4 regions of the Caballeronia sp. AZ10_KS36 genome follow, and region 2 is predicted to be linked to each of the others. Evidence: predicted binding sites of a transcription regulator. Region 2 holds the regulator's gene; each other region holds the start of a gene.
The links. Region 2 encodes FliA, which starts transcription of late flagellar genes. Its sites were predicted from a motif close to CTAAAGTTTNNNNNNNNNNNGCCGNTA; they were not measured.

Region 1: the regulator FliA is predicted to act here: its motif matches at 2,827-2,853, upstream of flgM (flagellar biosynthesis anti-sigma factor FlgM).
Region 3: the regulator FliA is predicted to act here: its motif matches at 1,372-1,398, upstream of NCR35_RS11330 (DUF4088 family protein).
Region 4: the regulator FliA is predicted to act here: its motif matches at 2,087-2,113, upstream of motA (flagellar motor stator protein MotA).

Annotation. Positions count from the first base shown of each region.
Region 1 is NZ_JALQDQ010000039.1:21,128-25,499, forward strand. It holds gene NCR35_RS25145 (ATP-grasp fold amidoligase family protein) at 105-929, opposite strand; gene NCR35_RS25150 (YlcI/YnfO family protein) at 1,564-1,839, opposite strand; gene NCR35_RS25155 (hypothetical protein) at 2,067-2,216, shown strand; gene flgM (flagellar biosynthesis anti-sigma factor FlgM) at 2,493-2,798, opposite strand; gene NCR35_RS25165 (response regulator) at 2,966-3,409, opposite strand; gene NCR35_RS25170 (hypothetical protein) at 3,481-3,645, opposite strand; gene NCR35_RS29945 (methyl-accepting chemotaxis protein) at 3,770-4,372, opposite strand, start outside.
Region 2 is NZ_JALQDQ010000001.1:149,935-154,306, reverse strand. It holds gene flhF (flagellar biosynthesis GTPase FlhF) at 1-1,141, shown strand, start outside; gene NCR35_RS00760 (MinD/ParA family ATP-binding protein) at 1,134-2,051, shown strand; gene NCR35_RS00755 (RNA polymerase sigma factor FliA) at 2,072-2,803, shown strand; gene NCR35_RS00750 (GGDEF domain-containing protein) at 2,808-3,890, opposite strand; partial or broken gene NCR35_RS00745 (transposase) at 4,263-4,372, shown strand, end outside.
Region 3 is NZ_JALQDQ010000018.1:245,953-250,324, forward strand. It holds gene NCR35_RS11315 (helix-turn-helix transcriptional regulator) at 1-195, shown strand, start outside; gene NCR35_RS11320 (AzlC family ABC transporter permease) at 306-1,022, shown strand; gene NCR35_RS11325 (AzlD domain-containing protein) at 1,019-1,342, shown strand; gene NCR35_RS11330 (DUF4088 family protein) at 1,485-2,249, shown strand; gene NCR35_RS11335 (ATP-dependent helicase) at 2,262-4,372, opposite strand, start outside.
Region 4 is NZ_JALQDQ010000025.1:368,802-373,173, forward strand. It holds gene NCR35_RS17125 (MFS transporter) at 1-435, shown strand, start outside; gene NCR35_RS17130 (hypothetical protein) at 502-669, shown strand; gene NCR35_RS17135 (hypothetical protein) at 746-1,018, opposite strand; gene NCR35_RS17140 (helix-turn-helix domain-containing protein) at 1,139-1,975, opposite strand; gene motA (flagellar motor stator protein MotA) at 2,211-3,080, shown strand; gene motB (flagellar motor protein MotB) at 3,114-4,097, shown strand; gene NCR35_RS17155 (Nramp family divalent metal transporter) at 4,141-4,372, opposite strand, start outside.

The DNA.
Region 1 (4,372 bases), on a different contig from region 2:
GCGCGACGCGCGACGGACCGATCATCACGCACCGCATTCATGCGGGGCCGCCGCGGACGTCGGTCTCGCAGGCACTGCGCGCGCCGTTGCGGCGCGCGGCGAGGTTACGCTCCGGCGTGCAGCGGCCGGCGCGTCATTTGCAGAAGCCGGCCCCATTCATAGTCGACGCTTTCAGGAAGCATCCGCAAAACTCCCGCGCCCGGCGTGAACGTTAGTTCACCGAAGAAAATGTCATCGTTGCGCGAATACAGATCGACACGCACGTATTCGAAGTCTTTCGCGAGCGCGTTGGCCACTTCGAGCAACGCGTCGAGATTCTTGGGGCGAGGAACAGGCGTCTCGCTGCGGGCGTACGCGCCGAACGTGATGTCCTGCACGTTCCAGTCGACGTCGAAGATGTCGCCGCGCGGGGTCTCTCCGAAGCGGTCGGAGATCACCATGATGTAGATGGTCTGCTTGCCCGATTTCTCGTTGAACACGTGAAACTTCAGGTCGGCGGGCACGACGCCGTCGTCGTCCAGAAGCAGCGTTTCGAAATACACACGCGGCTTGATCGCGCGATAGTGCCGCTCCCGCGCAATCTTGTAGAAGTCCGTCTCGAGCCACTCTTGCGCAAGCGCCGCGAGTTCTTCGAACGTCGTATCCTTCTTGTTCCGCACGACCTTCACGAAGCCGCTGCCGTGGTTGGCCTTCATCACGAACTCGTTGGGCAACTGGTCGAAGACGGTCTTGGTGAATACGGCGGGTTCGGCGATCAACGGGATCAGATACTGCGGGCCGATCTTTTGAGCGATGAAGTCGCGCACAGCGAGCTTGTCGCTGAGATCCACGTAGCGCGGATCCGGGTGCAGGCAGCGGCTGAGGATCTGTTCGTTGAAGGTGAGCGGACGCTTGAGATTGGGAAATCGCCCGATTCTGCGGCGATGCACGAAGCTCAAGAAGACGTCGTCGGGCAGAAAGACTTTAGCGCTGTCAATGAGCCTTTTCGAAAGCGACATCCGGTTACCCCCTGTAAATGTCATGTAATGTTTAGGCGCGATTCGCGGCCCACGGTGGCGGGCGCCTCGGGCTTTTTCACCGGTTAGGTGTATCCCGAAATCGTCCCAAAGGCAGTGGTCCGGCCACCGTGCGGAACCGTACACAGCACCCCAGAAACGGTTGCCTGCGGATTTTGCTTGTATTAGCCGCATCATTTCGCCGCAGCATGGAGCAAGACCGATTCCTGCTGAATGTATTGAGTCGATCGGCGTCCGGGAAGGGGGGTATCCGGTGCGTCTGCCCGAAAGACGTACAGCGACTCACGCCTTACGGCGAAAGACGCGCGCTGCGTGACTGCGTCCGACGTCTTCGTCGAACCGCAGCGTTTGAATCATCGACTGGCAAATATCGGGCGGCTGCGCACATAGGAAAATAGCGCGCCACCCATTACCTTTTTTCGAAAGCGACTTAAGCGAGTTCTAGCGTATCGGTTTCGGGCGACCTGCTTGAAACGCAAATCATTCTCGACGGTCGCTTTCATTTCGGGAAAGCAAATCAGCGAGGAAACGGCGCGACACGGTGCGTCTAGCCCGCTTTCTCTTCAGACAGATCGCCGAACAAGTCAGGCGTCGCTCCGGGCACGGGTTGCCGCGCCTGCAGATTGCCGCCCCGTACTTCTTCGAGCACAGCGGGAGGAAGCCAGAGGTCTTCCATTGCGCCAATGCCGCGTTCGATCATCTGCTGCAAAAAGAATGATTGCTTGCGTCCCGTTACTTCCGCCAGTAGCCGCAACCGCTGCTCGATTGCTGGCTCGACTCGTACCGCGACCACCTTCAACTTGTTTTCGGCGGTCCTTCTCAACTTCTGCTCCTTCGTGGCAACGAACCCGTTCCTTACACGCGCCGCACAGCTGCGAACGCAGCGGTGCTTCTACCATGGCTCGCGAGGGCGTTGCAATCCTTTTTCGATGCAACTGGTTCATTGCTCGACGAAAAACCGCGCAATGCTACTAGGTGACGGCGCGCGGCAAGCGCCCGCCTGGACTGCGGTGTTAAGAAGTTCCCTGTGTACAGCGGAGCGCCTTGCGTATGGTCCGCGCCATCATGCCAGCCGCGCTGCCGGTGTACTTGCGACCGCAATGGACCGCAGGTACGGCGTCAGCAGGAAAAGCGCGCCCGCGCGAGATCCTCGTGACCGCCATGGTGATCGCCAATGCTAAAATGATTCGTGGTACGTAGTTTTGTTCTGGAATCGACCGCGGCCTTAGAACCGGTGGACGTCGAAGGGAGAAACTCGTTCGCGACGGCTCGCGTGGCGTCGTCGCGACAATGCGGAGAAGAGCGTGCTGGCTAGCGTTCGTCCGGGCGCTGTGACGACCAGACGACGATGTTATGGCCGTAGCTGCACCGCGAAGCTAATCGCTAGCCGCTGTGGAAACTTGGTCGATACCGGAGCGGCGGCGGCGGATGCCACCGCCCAGCGATTATTTAAACTGCGGGCGGTTCAACGTCCGCTTAACGCGAAGTCGCGCGCAGGAGATCTCGCGCCGTGCCCAGCATGCCGTCGGCGATGGCGGACGAGTCGATCTTATAGCTACCGTCTTTCAATGCGGCCTTGATGGATTCCACCTTGGCAGTATCGATGTCCGACGCGTGGGAAGAGAACGCCGCACTCGAAGACAGGCTGATAGCCGAGCCGTCGCTCGCGGCGGGCGCGACCTGTTGCGCGCTGCTGGCGCTCGGCTTCGTGCCGGTGCCCGCCGCGCGCTTAACGGTGATCTGGGTCGAGGAATCTGCGCTTTTGATGGTCTGAATGTTCATGGTTTCGGTTCTCGCTGGCTTTATTGCTTAACGGTGCCTGCGTTGAAACCTTTACCATCCGACGCTTCATGCGGTCGGCCGATCGCCCCGGGAATCGCCCGAAAGCCTTATCCGACAAGGCTTCCGGCAAATTGCAACAGTTTGCAACAAAGTGTAAAAGACGCCGTTCACGCGTTCATGAAGACGGCGCCGAAGACGGACGCGCTGCGGTCGGTCGGCGCGCTTGCCTGCTGGAGCGGCGCAATCTGAGCCAGCTTGTCGGCGAGCGCAGCTTCGGAGAACGGCTTCACCACATAGCCGCTCGCACCCGCGCGGATCGCCGCGATCACGTTTTCGCGCCGGGTCTCGGCGGTCACCATCAGAACCGGAACGTCGGCGTGCTCCTCGGACTTGCGAATCTCCTGGAGTAGAGTCAGCCCGTCCATGTTCGGCATGTTCCAGTCCGTGATGACGAGATCGAACCGCTGCGTCTTGAGTTTCTCGAGGGCCGACACGCCATCGACTGCTTCGTCGATCAGCGTATAGCCGATCGCCTTCAGCATCTTTCGAATCAAACTGCGCATGGTGGTCAAGTCATCGACTACCAGCAAACGCATTTCCGTTTTAACCATCTGTCAATCCTTTCTCTCTTTTCTTTCCTGCGCATCGCCCACTGCACGCAGCCATGCGCAGCGCTAGCTCACTACGCGCTCGGGCAACGCGAGGTATCGCCCGGCGGACCGCCACTCGACCGAAGGAATTCGTCCAGCTCGAAACAAGCCTTGACGACCGCCTCGATCGCCTCTTGTGCGATATCGTTTTCCATCGCCGCCAGCCGACGGCGAAGTTCATGCAGTTGCTTGACCATGTCACCCACCTCATTCCGGACAAGAAACTCGCCCTGCGATTCTCCGTGGCAAGGCGAATCTCCGTGATTCGGCGCCTCTTGACTCGCGCGCCGGTTTGTCAGCCGCATGGCGACACCTTCCGACTCAGAACGTCGACCAGTCGCCGTCAGCGGCTGCCGCGACCGCTACCGGCGGCGCGACCACGGGCTTCGTCGCATGCGTCGCCGAGGGCGTTCTCTTAGTGACGGACGCTTGCGTCGGCTTCTGTTCGTAGCCGCCGGCCGCCGGCGCGTTTAAGGACTGCGCCGTGCGGAACACAGCGACCGCTGCGGTCAGATGCTTCGCCTGATCCTCCATGGAGCCGGCCGCTGCCGCCGCTTCTTCGACGAGCGCCGCGTTTTGCTGCGTGACCTCGTCCATCTGCGAGATGGCCTGATTCACCTGTTCGATGCCGCGGCTCTGTTCGTTCGAGGCCGATGCGATCTCGCCCATGATGTCGGTGACGCGCTTGATCGCGGTGCCGACGCGCTGCATCGTGTCGCCCGCCCTCGCCACCAGCTCGGTTCCGGCCTGAACACGGCTGCCCGAGGTCTCGATCAATTCCTTGATTTCCTTCGCCGCAGCCGACGACCGCTGCGCGAGGCTGCGCACTTCGCTTGCCACGACGGCGAAGCCCCGGCCTTGCTCACCGGCTCGTGCGGCTTCGACCGCCGCGTTGAGCGCGAGGATGTTCGTCTGGAACGCGAT
Region 2 (4,372 bases):
CTGGGCGCGCGAAGCCGCGCAAGTCGCCGCGCGCCGCGCCGCCCACAAGATCAACGCGGGCGCGCCGCAAGCCGAAGCCTCGCCCGACAATGCGCTCGAAGGTCTGCCCGCGAACGCGGCCGCCGTCGTGACCGACGCGATTCGCGCACGCATGGAGCAAGTCGTCAACGAAACGGTGATGCACGAGCTCTCGTCGATGCGCGAGATGATGGAAGAGCACTTCTCCGGTCTCCTGTGGGGCGAGCGCCAGCGCCGCAGCCCGGGCAACGCCGGCCTCACCAAGCGCCTGTTCGCGGCCGGTTTCTCCGCGCAACTCGTGCGCATGGTCGTGGACAACATGCCCGAGATGGAAAGCGCCGAGCACGCGATGGAATGGGTGCAGCAGGTGCTCGAATCGAACCTGCCGGTCATGGCGAGCGAAGACGCGCTGATGGAACGCGGCGGCGTGTTCGCGCTGATGGGCCCGACGGGCGTCGGCAAGACCACGACCACGGCCAAGCTCGCCGCGCGCTGCGTGATGCGCTTCGGCGCAAGCAAGGTCGCGCTGCTCACGACCGACAGCTACCGGATCGGCGCGCACGAGCAACTGCGCATCTTCGGCAAGATTCTCGGCGTCTCGGTCCACGCGGTGAAAGACGCCGCCGACCTGCAACTCGCGCTCTCGGAGTTGCGCAACAAGCACATCGTGCTGATCGACACCATCGGCATGAGCCAGCGCGATCGCATGGTGTCCGACCAGATTTCGATGCTCTGCGGCGCGGGTCATCCGGTGCAGCGCCTGTTGCTGCTCAACGCGACCAGCCACGGCGACACGCTCAACGAAGTGGTGCAGGCGTACAAGAGCGCGGCCGATCAGCCGCCGCTCGCGGGCTGCATCCTGACCAAGCTCGACGAAGCGACGAATCTCGGCGGCGTGCTCGATACCGTCATCCGCTACAAGCTGCCGGTGCATTACGTCTCGACCGGCCAGAAGGTGCCGGAGAACCTGTACGTCGCGACCAAGCGTTTTCTGATCAAGAGCGCGTTCTGCATTCCGCGCGAGGGTTCGCCCTTCGTGCCGCAGGACGACGAGGTGCCGGCACTGCTCTCCGCATTGTCCGCGCGCGCCACCACCGAACTGCATGAGGTCCGCTTTGGATAAGTTCGTGCTCGATCAGGCTGAAGGTCTGAGAAGGCTGCTCACGCGAGGCGGTTCGCGCGTGGTGGCGGTGGCGGGCGGGCCGGCGGGCATCGGCTGCACGTCGGCGGTCGTGAATCTGGGCGCGGCGCTGTCCGTGCATGGCAAGGACGTGCTCGTGATCGACGAGCGGGCGAACGCGGCATCCGCTGCGCGCCTGGCCGGTACGTCCGGCGCCGGGGCGCTCGCCGCGGTGATGTCGGGCCGCGAGGCGCTTCAGGACGCGGTGACGCGCACGCCGTTCGGCTTCTCGCTGCTCGCCGCGCCGCGCGACGAACGCATCAGCCACGACGCCGCGCAGTGCCGCGCGCTGCTCGAAGGTCAGGCGGACATCGTTCTGATCGACGCGCAGCTCGATCGATACGGCGCGCTCTCGTCGCTCGCGGCGCAGGCGCATGACTTTCTCATCGTGACGCGGGTGGCCGCGTCCGCGATCACCGAGGCGTACGCGTGCATCAAGCGTCTGCACTACGCCCATGCGATCGGCCAGTTCCGCGTGCTCGTGAATCACGTGCAGAACCCGGCCGACGCGGCGGTCGCGTTCGACAACCTGTCGGGCGTCGCGAGCCGGTATCTGGCCGTGTCGCTCGTGCAGGCAGGGTATGTGTCCGAGGATGCGCGCGTCACTCGGGCGAAGGAGCTCTCGCGCTGCGTGGTGGAAGCGTTCCCGGCGACAGCCGCGGCGCGCGACTACCGGCAGATCGCGGCGGAGCTTCTGCATTGGCCGATGCGTCCCGCCCCGACCGGGAGCGAGACGCAGGTCCGGAATGACGCGCGGTTTTCGGTTGGCGAGGCTGACAAGGGCGGACGGGAGACGGGGCGCATGGCGTCGTTGTTTTCCAGTCATGCATTGACCAGTACGGCGTCGATGTGATCAAGATTAAGGTGACTCAGATGTACAACGCCCAAGGCAAACTCTCACAGTCGGACGTCCTGACTAAATATGCGCCGCTCGTTCGCCGGCTCGGACTTCAGCTCGTCGCCAAGATGCCGGCGAGCGTCGATCTCGACGACCTGATTCAGGCCGGCATGATCGGTCTTCTGGATGCGGCGAGCCGCTATAAGGAAGATCAGGGTGCGCAGTTCGAAACCTACGCGAGCCAGCGCATTCGCGGCGCGATGCTCGACGAGCTGCGTGCCAACGACTGGCTGCCGCGCAGCATGCGCAAGACGTCGCGCGAAGTGGAATCGGCGGTGCACAAGGTCGAGCAGAACCTCGGCCGCGCCGCGAGCGAAGTGGAAATCGCCGAGCACATGAAGATGCCGCTCGACGAATATCAGTCGATGCTGCAAGACCTGCACGGCAGCCAGCTGATCTACTACGAAGACTTCGACCGCTCCGCCGACGACGAGCCGTTCCTCGACCGCTATTGCGTCGACCGTTCGGACCCGCTGTCCGCGCTGCTCGACGACAGCCTGCGCGGCGCGCTGATCGAAGCCATCGACAAGCTGCCGGAACGCGAAAAGCTGCTGATGAGCCTCTACTACGAACGCGGCCTGAACCTGCGCGAAATCGGCGCGGTGATGGAAGTGAGCGAATCGCGCGTGTGTCAGCTGCACAGCCAGGCGGTCGCGCGTTTGCGCGCCAAGCTGCGCGAGCAGTCGTGGACGAGCGTCGAAGCGTAATACGTTAGCCGGCTTCGAAGTCTCGCGCTTCGGCGAACACCGTTTTGCCGATGCCGAGACTTTTCGCGCGATACATCGCGCGGTCGGCGGCGCGCAGCACGGCGTGGATGTCGGCGTGGCGCGCGTCGGCCGCGCTGGACAACATGCACGCGCCGATGCTCGCCGAGACCGAAACCGGCCGCCCGTCCACCGACGCGATCGACGCGAGCGCCGCGTGAATGCCTTCGGTGATTGCGAGGACGGCCGTGCGGCTCTGCGCCTGATGCGCGAGCACCACGAACTCGTCGCCGCCGAGGCGCGCCACGGTGTCGCTATTGGACATGCGGCGGGCGAGCACGTTGGCGAACTGCTGCAATAGCACGTCGCCGACCGCGTGACCGTAGGTATCGTTGACTTCCTTGAAGCCGTCGAGGTCGATCAGAAGCAGCACGGTGTCCTGCGTTGCCTCGGACATCGTGCGATTGACGATGTGTTCCAGCGCGTAGCGATTGGCGAGACCCGTGAGCGGATCGGTCGATGCCTGACGCGCGAGATCGCGATTGGCGTTGCCGAGGCGATCGACGAGCACGGTCAGATACACCGATGCCGCCAGCACGCTCAACGCGAGCCCGAGCGCGGCGGACAGGTTCGCGTTCCACCACGGCTGCCAGAGCGCGAGCCCGCCGATGACCGTCATCGCGGTGGCGCAGGAGACGGCGAGCGTGCGCTTGCCGTAGCGGCAGCCCGAGCCGATCAGAAACCAGAAGACGACCCACAAGAGCGGCAGAGCGATCTCGCCGCCCGCGGCGAGCGCCGCGCCGACGAGCGCCTGATCGGCAATGGTCGTGACCACGAGCCGCTTCTTCGATGGCGACGCCATGCGGCTGACGATCAGCAGCGTGACTGCGCCGTAGAACACATAGAGCCCGACGATTTGCGCGACCAGCGACGCTTCGCGCGAAGGGACGAGCCACGCGAAACAGGCGTAGGCGAGGAGAACTACGGCGCCGAGCACAACGCGCAGCGTGGCTTGTTCGCGTTCGGGATGCCGAAGCGCCGCCCATGCGAAGGCATGAGGCCAGCGTGGCGGGTGGTGAGCCTGCTGCATGTGAACCCCTGGATTTTGTTTTTGTTCGTTCGACGCGCCTGGAATGGGCGCGGTCGGCCGTAGGGTTAACGGCAAAGCAGGTGCGAGGCTTGAGTTCGTGGGGGATGACGACGAGGCGACAGATGTGCGACTTGGCGCGCCCGGCTGGGATCGAACCAGCAACCCCTTGTCTTTTTCTTTCCGTATGCCGCTGTAGAGCAGGTGATGGCACGGCCTTCGTATACGCCGAGTAGCGGTGAAGCAGCATGGACGGTAAAGCCGGTGCCCGTTTCGGCAAACCAGTTGAAGTGAGTCAATTGCGATCGGGGGCGTCCGGGTTGCTTGGAGCCCGCGCGGGAACCAGCGCCGTGACGCCTAGCCGAATCCTCGTGTATGAGGCATGGACTGGAACCGACGATCGAATCGGGCAAAGGACTGGACTCGACCCAGAGCTGATCCGGCGACTGGCGCACGAAACGCTTAACCGGGCGGATAAAAAAGCA
Region 3 (4,372 bases), on a different contig from region 2:
CGGCTTTTCACGCGCGAAACGGGTCTCGCGCCGCTTGCGTGGCGCAATCAGTTGCGCATCGCGCGGGCGCTGCCGGCGTTGCGCGCGGGGGCGTCGATCGCGCAGGTCGCGGCGGCGAGCGGCTTCACCGATCAGAGCCACTTCACGCGGCATTTCAAGCGCGCGTTCGGCGTCGCGCCGGGGCGCTGGCGGTGAGTGCGGGCCGGCACCGCAAGAACGTACAAGCCCGCGCACCGTAACGGGCCTATCCTCCGCGAATCAGGAGGACAATCTTGAACGCACCATCCGCACCATCCGGCAACGCCATGCGGGAACTCGCCGCCGGCGCACGCGACACCATTCCGATGATGATCGGCGCCGCGCCCTTCGGCGTGATCTTCGGCACGCTCGTCACGGCGAGTCCGCTCACGCTCTGGCACGGCCAGTTGATGTCGCTCGCGGTCTTCGCGGGCTCGGCGCAGTTCATCGCGGTCGGCATGATCGCGGGACACGCGAGCTTCGCCGTCATCTGGGCGACGACCTTCGTCGTCAATCTGCGCCACGTGCTCTATTCGGCGACGCTCGCGCCCTACGTCGCTCATCTGCCCGCGCGCTGGCGCTGGGCGCTGGCCGGCCTCTTGACCGACGAAGTGTTCGCCGTCGCCTACGCGCACTATCGAGCGCGCCCGCCGGGCGAGACCGGGCCGCACTACTTCCTCGGCTCCGGCCTCGCGATGTATGTGAACTGGCAAGCGTGGACGCTCATCGGGCTCTTCTTCGGCGCGGCGTTTCCGGGGCTCAAGTCGCTCGGGCTCGACTTCGCGATGGTCGCCACGTTCATCGCGATCATCGTGCCGCAACTGGTGGCGCTGCGCTTCGTCGCGGCGGCGCTGGCTTCGGGCGTGCTGTCGTTCGCGTGGCAAGGCTGGCCGTACAAGCTCGGGCTGCTCGCAGCCGTGCTCGCGGGCGTCGCCGTGGGCCTGCTGCTCACGCTCGTCGAACAAAGGCCCCGCGTCAAAGACGCCAAGGAGCGCGCGCAATGAACTACGTCGTCCTGATTGTCGGCATGGCGCTCGTCACGTATCTGATCCGCGCCGCCGTGTTCGTGCTCGGCGAGCGGCTGTCGTTTGCGCCGGTCGTGCGCACCGCGCTCGGCTTCGTGCCGGTGACGGTGCTCACCGCGATCATCGTGCCGATGACGGTCTCGCCGCACGGCAACGGCGCCGAGCTGACGTGGCGCAATCCGCAACTGATCGCGGCGCTGGCGGCAGTCGTCGTTTGCGCGCTGACACGCCGCGCGCTGCTGACGATCGCCGTATCGCTCGGCGTGTTCTTCATCTGGCAGCTCGTCGTGCTGCGCTGAATACCGAAGCGAGGCGTCCTCCTAAAGCCCTCAAGTTTCCGGCCGGCCCGCCGTTATCTGAAACGAACGGACTCCGCCCGCGCGGCAGGCCGACAGCACTTCCCGCCATCGGGCCAGCCGAGCGCGGAACCCGGAAACCGACATGCGTCAAATCACTCTTTCGTTGCGCGATGAAACGATCGCGTCGCTGAACCGCGACTTCGAGGCGTTCCTGCGTCTGTCGCTCAAGCTCGACCCGCAGTTCGTCACGCCGTCGTTCGAGGACTTTCTGCGCGCGAAGCTGCTCGACAACGACACGCCGCTCACCGAGCAGGCCGTGCAGCGCATGCTCACGCACGGCCAGTATGCGTGGGCGAAGCGCGCGCTCGACAAGGAGTTCCCGGATGTCGTCGAAATCCTGATCCGGCAGGCGGCCGAGCACGGCTTTGCGTTTGCGATCCGCTCGGACTGGAGCGCCGAGGATCTGGTGAAAGCGTCGCGCGAATGGGCGACGGCCATCGTCACCGAAGCGAAGGGCGACGCCTCGCAGGTGGACGTACTCGCCTCGCAGATCAAGTCGGCGGCGGTGGATATCCGCGAAGTCGAACAGAAGATGCAGACGCCCGCCTGGCGGCTCGCCGATTCGCTGCGCCAGCGCGTGTTCGATGCGAAGATCGCGGTCGAAACGAACGTCGGCTCCACTGCGCGCGAGAAGCTCGGCGAGCTGCGCGCGCTGCTGCGGCTCGGCATCTTCTACGGATCGATCCAGAAACAGGAAGCGCAGCAACTGTTGGAGTATCTGCGCTCGATGCGGCCGGAGCTTTTCGTCGACGAACCCTACGACGGCTTCACGCGCTTCGCGGCGTGGCTGCGCAGCATTTTCGGAAGCGCGCCGCGCGTGCCGAGCGCTTCACGCGCCCCGCGCTGAACGAGCGACGCCCTACTCCCACATTCCCTTCAGCCGCGCGGCGATATCGATCTTCGCTTTCGCCGCTGCGGCGAGCCCCGCCGCCGTCGGCGCGGCCGCGACCGGCACCGGCGGCCATGCGCCTGCCTCGAAGTGCTGCATCAGATGCGCCGGGATGAAACGCGTGCGCTGCGCCCAGACGTGGCGATCGCCCAGATTCGTCTGGTTGTGCACGTAAAAACGCTGCGGCGTGACGATGTGCAGGTCTTCCTTCGCCCGCGTCATCGCGACATACAGCAGGCGGCGCTCTTCGTCGATTTCCTCGTCGCTGCCCGTGCCCATATCGGACGGAATGCAGCCGTCCACGCCGTTCAGCACGAACACGTTGCGCCACTCCTGCCCTTTCGCCGAGTGGATGGTCGAGAGAATCAGATAGTCCTCGTCGATGAGCGGCACGCCGGACTCGTCGCTCGTCGCGTCGGGCGGATCGAGCGTGAGTTCGGTCAAGAAACGCTCGCGCGTCGGGTACGTGGACGCGATGCTTTCCATCTGCAATACGTCGCCGATGCGGATGGCCGCGTCTTCGTGATTGCGTTCGAGATGCGGCTCGTACCAGCGGCGGACCATCTCGAATTCGGCGGGCCACGGCGATTCGCGGCCGCACAGCTTGCCCATGAGCGCGACGAAGCGCGGCCAGTCTTCGCTCGCCCGCGCGGGCGCGCCGAACGCCGCGATCGCAGTCGGCGCGCGCTCGGCCTGCGCGACGCTATCCAGCAGGCGCCCCGCAATCGCCGGCCCGATGCCCGGCAGCAGTTGCGCGACGCGAAAGCCCGCGACGCGATCGCGCGGATTCTCGGCCCAGCGCAGCACCGCGAGCACGTCTTTCACGTGCACGGAATCCAGAAACTTGAGGCCGCCAAACTTCACGAACGGAATGTTGCGCCGCGTGAGTTCGATTTCGAGCGTCGCGCTGTGATGCGCCGCGCGGAACAGCACCGCCTGCGACTTGAGCTTCATGCCCGCCTCGCGCGCCTCCAGCACCTTTTCGACGACGTAGCGCGCCTGGTCGGCCTCGTCCGCGACGGAGACGACGCGCGGCCTTTGCGCCGATGCCTTGTCGGTCCACAGATCCTTCGTGTAGCGCTCGGTGGCAAGCCCGATCACGGCGTTCGACGCTTCGAGAATCGGCTGCGTCGACCGATAGTTGCGGTCGAGCGTGACGGTCGCGGCGGGCGGATCGAAGTGCTGCGGGAAGTCGAGGATATTGCGCACCGTCGCGCCGCGAAACGAATAGATGGACTGCGCGTCGTCGCCCACGACGGTGAGGCCGCGTCCGTCCGGTTTCATCGCGAGCAGGATGGTGGCTTGCAGGCGGTTGGTGTCCTGATATTCGTCGACGAGCACGTGGTCGAAGCGGCTCGACAAGTCGGCCGCGATGCTCGGCTCGGCGGCGAGGTGCGACCAGTAGAGCAGCAGGTCGTCGTAGTCGAGGACGCTTTGCGCCTGCTTGGCGCTCACGTACGCGGCGAAGAGGCGCTTCAGGTCCGCTTCCCACTCGCGGCACCACGGATACGCCTGGTCCAGCACGGTCGCGAGCGACGCGCCCGTGTTGACGACGCGCGAGTAGATGGCGAAGCACGTCGATTTGGCGGGAAACCGCTTCTCTTTCGACGAGAGCCCGAGCTCATGGCGCACGAGGTTCATCAGGTCGGCGGAGTCTTCGCGGTCGTTGATGGTGAACGACGGCGCGAGGCCGACGAGATCGGCGTAATCGCGCAGCAGCCGCGCGCCGATGCCGTGAAACGTGCCGGACCACGTGAGCCCCTGCGCGATGGCGCTGTTCGTGCCGAGCGCGCTCGTCGCGATGCGCGTCACGCGCCGCGTCATTTCGAGCGCCGCGCGGCGCGAAAACGTCAGCAGCAAAATGCGATGCGGATCCGCGCCCTTCACCAGCAGATGCGCGACGCGATGCGCGAGCGTGTTGGTCTTGCCCGAGCCCGCGCCCGCGATGACGAGCAACGGACCGCCGCAGCGCCCCGGCGCATCCACGCCGAATTCGACCGCCCGGCGCTGCGCATCGTTGAGCTTGGCGAGATAGGCGGCGACATTCTCCGAGGAGGCGTCGGCGGTGGCGGTGTCGTCCG
Region 4 (4,372 bases), on a different contig from region 2:
ATGATCGCGGGCGCCTTGCTCGACGCGGCGGGTTTCGCGGCGCTCGCTTTCGTCGATGCCCAGACGCCGACGGTCGCTCTGCTGCTTCCGTTTCTGCTGATCCCGTCCGGCATGGGCGTGGCCGTTCCGGCAATGACGACCGCGCTACTCGGCACGGTCGGCCAGCGGCGCACGGGCACGGCGTCGGCCGTGCTGAACACCGCGCGGCAGGCTGCCGGCGCAATGGGCGTGGCCGCGTTCGGCGCGTTGGCGGCCCACGCGGGCCACGCGGGAGGCACGGCGGCATCGGCGCAAATCGTCGATGCGGTGCGCTGGTCGGCGGCTGCTTCGGTGGCGATGCTGGCGTGCGCGGCGGTCATCGCGCGTGGCGTGCGCGGCGGGACAGCGGCGGACGGCGATGAAGCCGCGAACCGGCACCGACGCGCGGCGAAATAGCTTGGCGCATTCGGCGGGAACACAGGTTGCGAACCGGCTCAAGTCACTTCAAGGAGAACCCGCATCATGTCCAACCAGCCACACGCCCCGGAAGAAACCGTCGAACCTGATCCGGACAAGTTGCTCGATCCGGATGCGGCGCCGAATCCCGACGATCCCGACATGCCGGACGGTCCCGATTCGGCGATGCCGCTCGTCCCGGCCGATCCGAAGAACGGCGAGCCGCGCATGTAGCGGCTCGTTCATGTCCCGCATGACGAATGCCCGCGCACCCTTTCGGGCTGCGCGGGCATCGTCGGATAGAAACACGCTAGAGGCTTGTCGTCTGCACCTCGCCGGTTTCCAGCGCCCGTTCGATCAATGCTTCCTGCTGCGCCTTGCGCACTGCGTCCGCGACGAACGTATCCGGCGCTTCCACTTCCGCCCTGATCGTGCCGATGATGCCATCGGCCTGGACGATGACGAGCGATTCCGCCGAGTCCGCTCGGCTGATGATGACGCGCTGCGGTCCGCCGCCTTCCGCGATGCTCGCGCAAAACTGCATGCGCTCGCCGCCGATCACGTGTTCGAATGTCTGAATCATGGCTGCCTTCTGCGTTGGTTGGACAAAAGCTGACGCTGGCACCGGCGCGCGCGTATGGCAGCGCGCCGCTCCCCTCCTGTTGATTGATTCGCGCGGCGGCAGCAGGTTCCACATCACCCGTTAGCGACGCTCGCCGTGCGCCCGATGGAGTATGCGCGCGGTGGCGTCGTCTGCGGGGAAAAAGGCTTCGATTGCGAGCTCCGAGAGCGTGACATCGACCGGCGTGCCGAACACCGTGGTCGTGCTGATGAGCGACAGCACGCCGAGCTCCGTGCGCAAGCGCAGCGGCACGACGACAAGATCGGTTGCGCCGCGCTCGGCGCGTCCCGCGTGCGGCGGCGCGGGATACGCTTCGAGTTCGTCGCGCAGCGCGGCGAGCGTCGTGTCGCCTGACACGTCTATCTGCCGACGCAGCCGCGCAAGCAGATGCGCGCGCCACTCGTGCCAGTTCTCGATGACGCTCGCGAGCCCGCGCGGATGCAGCGCGAGGCGCAGCACGTTGACGGGCGGCGCAAGCAAGGACGCATCCGCCGCTGCGACGAGCGGTTGCAGCGCGGCATTGGCGGCGATCATCGTCCAGTGACGATCCACCGCGAGCGCGGGATACGGCTCGTGGCCCTTCAGCACGAGTTCGACGGCACGCCGTGCGGGTGCGAGTTCCGGGTCCGCGAATGCCCGCTCCTTGTACAGCGGCGCATAGCCCGCTGCGAGAAAAAGCGCGTTGCGCTCGCGCAAAGGCACGTCCAGTTGCTCGGCGAGCCGGATCAGCATGTCGCGGCTCGGCACGGAGCGTCCGGATTCGATAAAGCTCAAGTGGCGCGTCGAAACGTCCGCTATACAGGCAAGTTCCAGTTGACTCATGCGCCTGCGTTGACGCCATTCGCGCAGCAACATGCCAACCGTGGCAGGCGTGACGCCCGGCGCGCGGGCCTTGGCTTCGGTCAGTGTCGTGTCCATGCGCCGATGTTAGACGAAGCGCATGGCAGCAATCCATTACCTTGCGCGTAAAGCACGCGCGTAAGTTTTACCTTGGCGGAGGCCGCCTCGAAATGTTTGCGGGCGCCACCCTAAATGTCGGCGTGTACCGCGCCGTTAAAAAGCCCAGCATCATGCAGACAATGCATTGCGAGCCGTGCGTGTTTCGCTAACGAGTGCGCACGGCTCGCAACGCCCGGACATTTGCGGAGAAATCATGTTTGTCGTTATCGGATGGGTAGTCGTCATCGGCTCCGTCATCGGGAGCTTCATGGGGGTCGGCGGTCACTTGGCAGCCCTCGTTCAGCCTTTTGAATTGCTGTGTATTTTCGGCGCGGCCATCGGGGCGTTCGTCGTATCGAACCCCACGTCCACGCTCAAGAAAACCTTGCAGGCACTGCCGAAGGTCTTCAAAGGCGGCGGATATACCAAAGAGAAATACCTCTCGCTTATCGCGCTGCTGTACGAACTGCTGCAGAAGGCCCGCAAGGAAGGAATGATGGCGCTCGAAGCGGACGTCGACGCGCCCGAGTCCAGCCCGGTCTTCCAGAAGTACGAACACGTGATGGCGGATCATCACCTGCTCGATTTCATCGTCGATTACCTGCGCATGATGTCGGCGGGCAACGTGAACGCGCTCGAATTGCAGGACCTGATGGACGAAGAACTCGAGACGCATCACACGGAAAGCGCGGTGGCCGCGAACGCCATTCAGAAGATGGCCGATGGCTTGCCCGCATTCGGCATCGTGGCCGCGGTGATGGGCGTGGTGCATACGATGGGCTCGGTAGGCGCTGCGCCCGCCGTGCTCGGCGAGATGATCGCCGGCGCGCTGGTCGGCACGTTCCTCGGCATCTTGCTCGCCTACGGCTTCATCGGCCCGCTCGCCGACCTGCTCAACGCGAAGGGCGCGGCGGAAGCCAAGCCGTTCCAGTGCGTGAAGTCCGTGCTGCTCGCATCGATGAACGGCTACGCGCCGACGGTCGCTGTCGAGTTCGGCCGCAAGGTGCTCTTCACGGCGGACCGTCCGAGCTTCAAGGAACTGGACGACGCCGTGCGCGCCACCAAGTCGCCGAAGTCGGCCTGACCCGCTTCTGCGTAGACACAAGGAGCATCGTTCATGGCTGAAAGACCGTCTCGCGACCCGTTGCAATCCGTGCTCGCGCCCACTGTCGTCGTGCGTCGCAAGAAGAAGGGCGGCGGCCACGGCGGCCACCATGGCGGCGCGTGGAAGATCGCCTATGCGGACTTCGTGACCGCAATGATGGCGTTCTTCCTCTTGATGTGGCTGCTCGGCTCCACGTCGAAGTACGACAAGGAAGGCATCGAGCAATACTTCAATACGCCGCTCTCGGCGCTGTTCGGCAACGAAGGCGGCGCCTCCGCCCATACGAGCGTCATCAACGGCGGCGGCAAGGACCTGTCCAGCTCGCGTCCCGGCGAAGCCAACAAGAGCCAGACGCAGCCGGTGCCGCCTTCCGTCGCGCGCGCGGCCGTCGCCGTCGACGACATGCAGCGCCTGCAACAACTGAAGCAGAAGCTGACCGCGCTGATCGAGAACACGCCCGCATTGCGCGCGTTCAAGGATCAGATCCGCATTGCGATCACGAGCGAAGGCTTGCGTATCGAGATCGTCGATTCTTTGAAGCGGCCGATGTTCGCATCGGGCAGCTCGAAGCTCGAAAGCTATGTGACGACGATTCTGTCCAACATCGGCGCATCGCTCAACGACGTGGACAATCGCGTGTCGATCGCAGGCCATACGGATGCCGTGCCCTACTCCGGCAACCAGAAAGGCTATTCGAACTGGGAACTGTCGAGCGAGCGCGCGAACGCGGCGCGGCGTGCGCTGGTCGCGGGCGGCATGAACGAAGGCAAGGTGTTGCAAGTGCGCGGTCTCGCCGACGCCCTGCCGCTCAACAAGGACGTCATCGACGAGCCGACGAACCGGCGCATCAGCATTCTCGTGCTGAACAAGGCGGCTGAACTCGCGTTCTTCCGCGATGGCGGACGCACCACGGTCGATCAGGCACTGCCCGCCGACGCTGCGATTCCCGCTGCCGTCGCGGCGAAATCGAATACGCCGGTCGCTGTCGTCAAGTAAGCCGCATTTAGTACGCGGTAGGCGGTTCGCGTAGGCCTCGCGCTTACGCGAACCACTCCGTCGCGGTCTGCACGACGAGCCAGATGTTAGCCGCGCTGATCACGACGAAAAGCAGCCACGCAATGACCTTCGTATGCGGCGCATTCGCGAAGCTGCCCATCAGCGTGCGATCGCTCGTCATGCGAATCAGCGGATACAGCGCGAACGGCAATTGCAGACTCAGCACGACCTGGCTCGCGACCAGCAGCTTGCCGACCGCGCCGTTGCCGAGCATA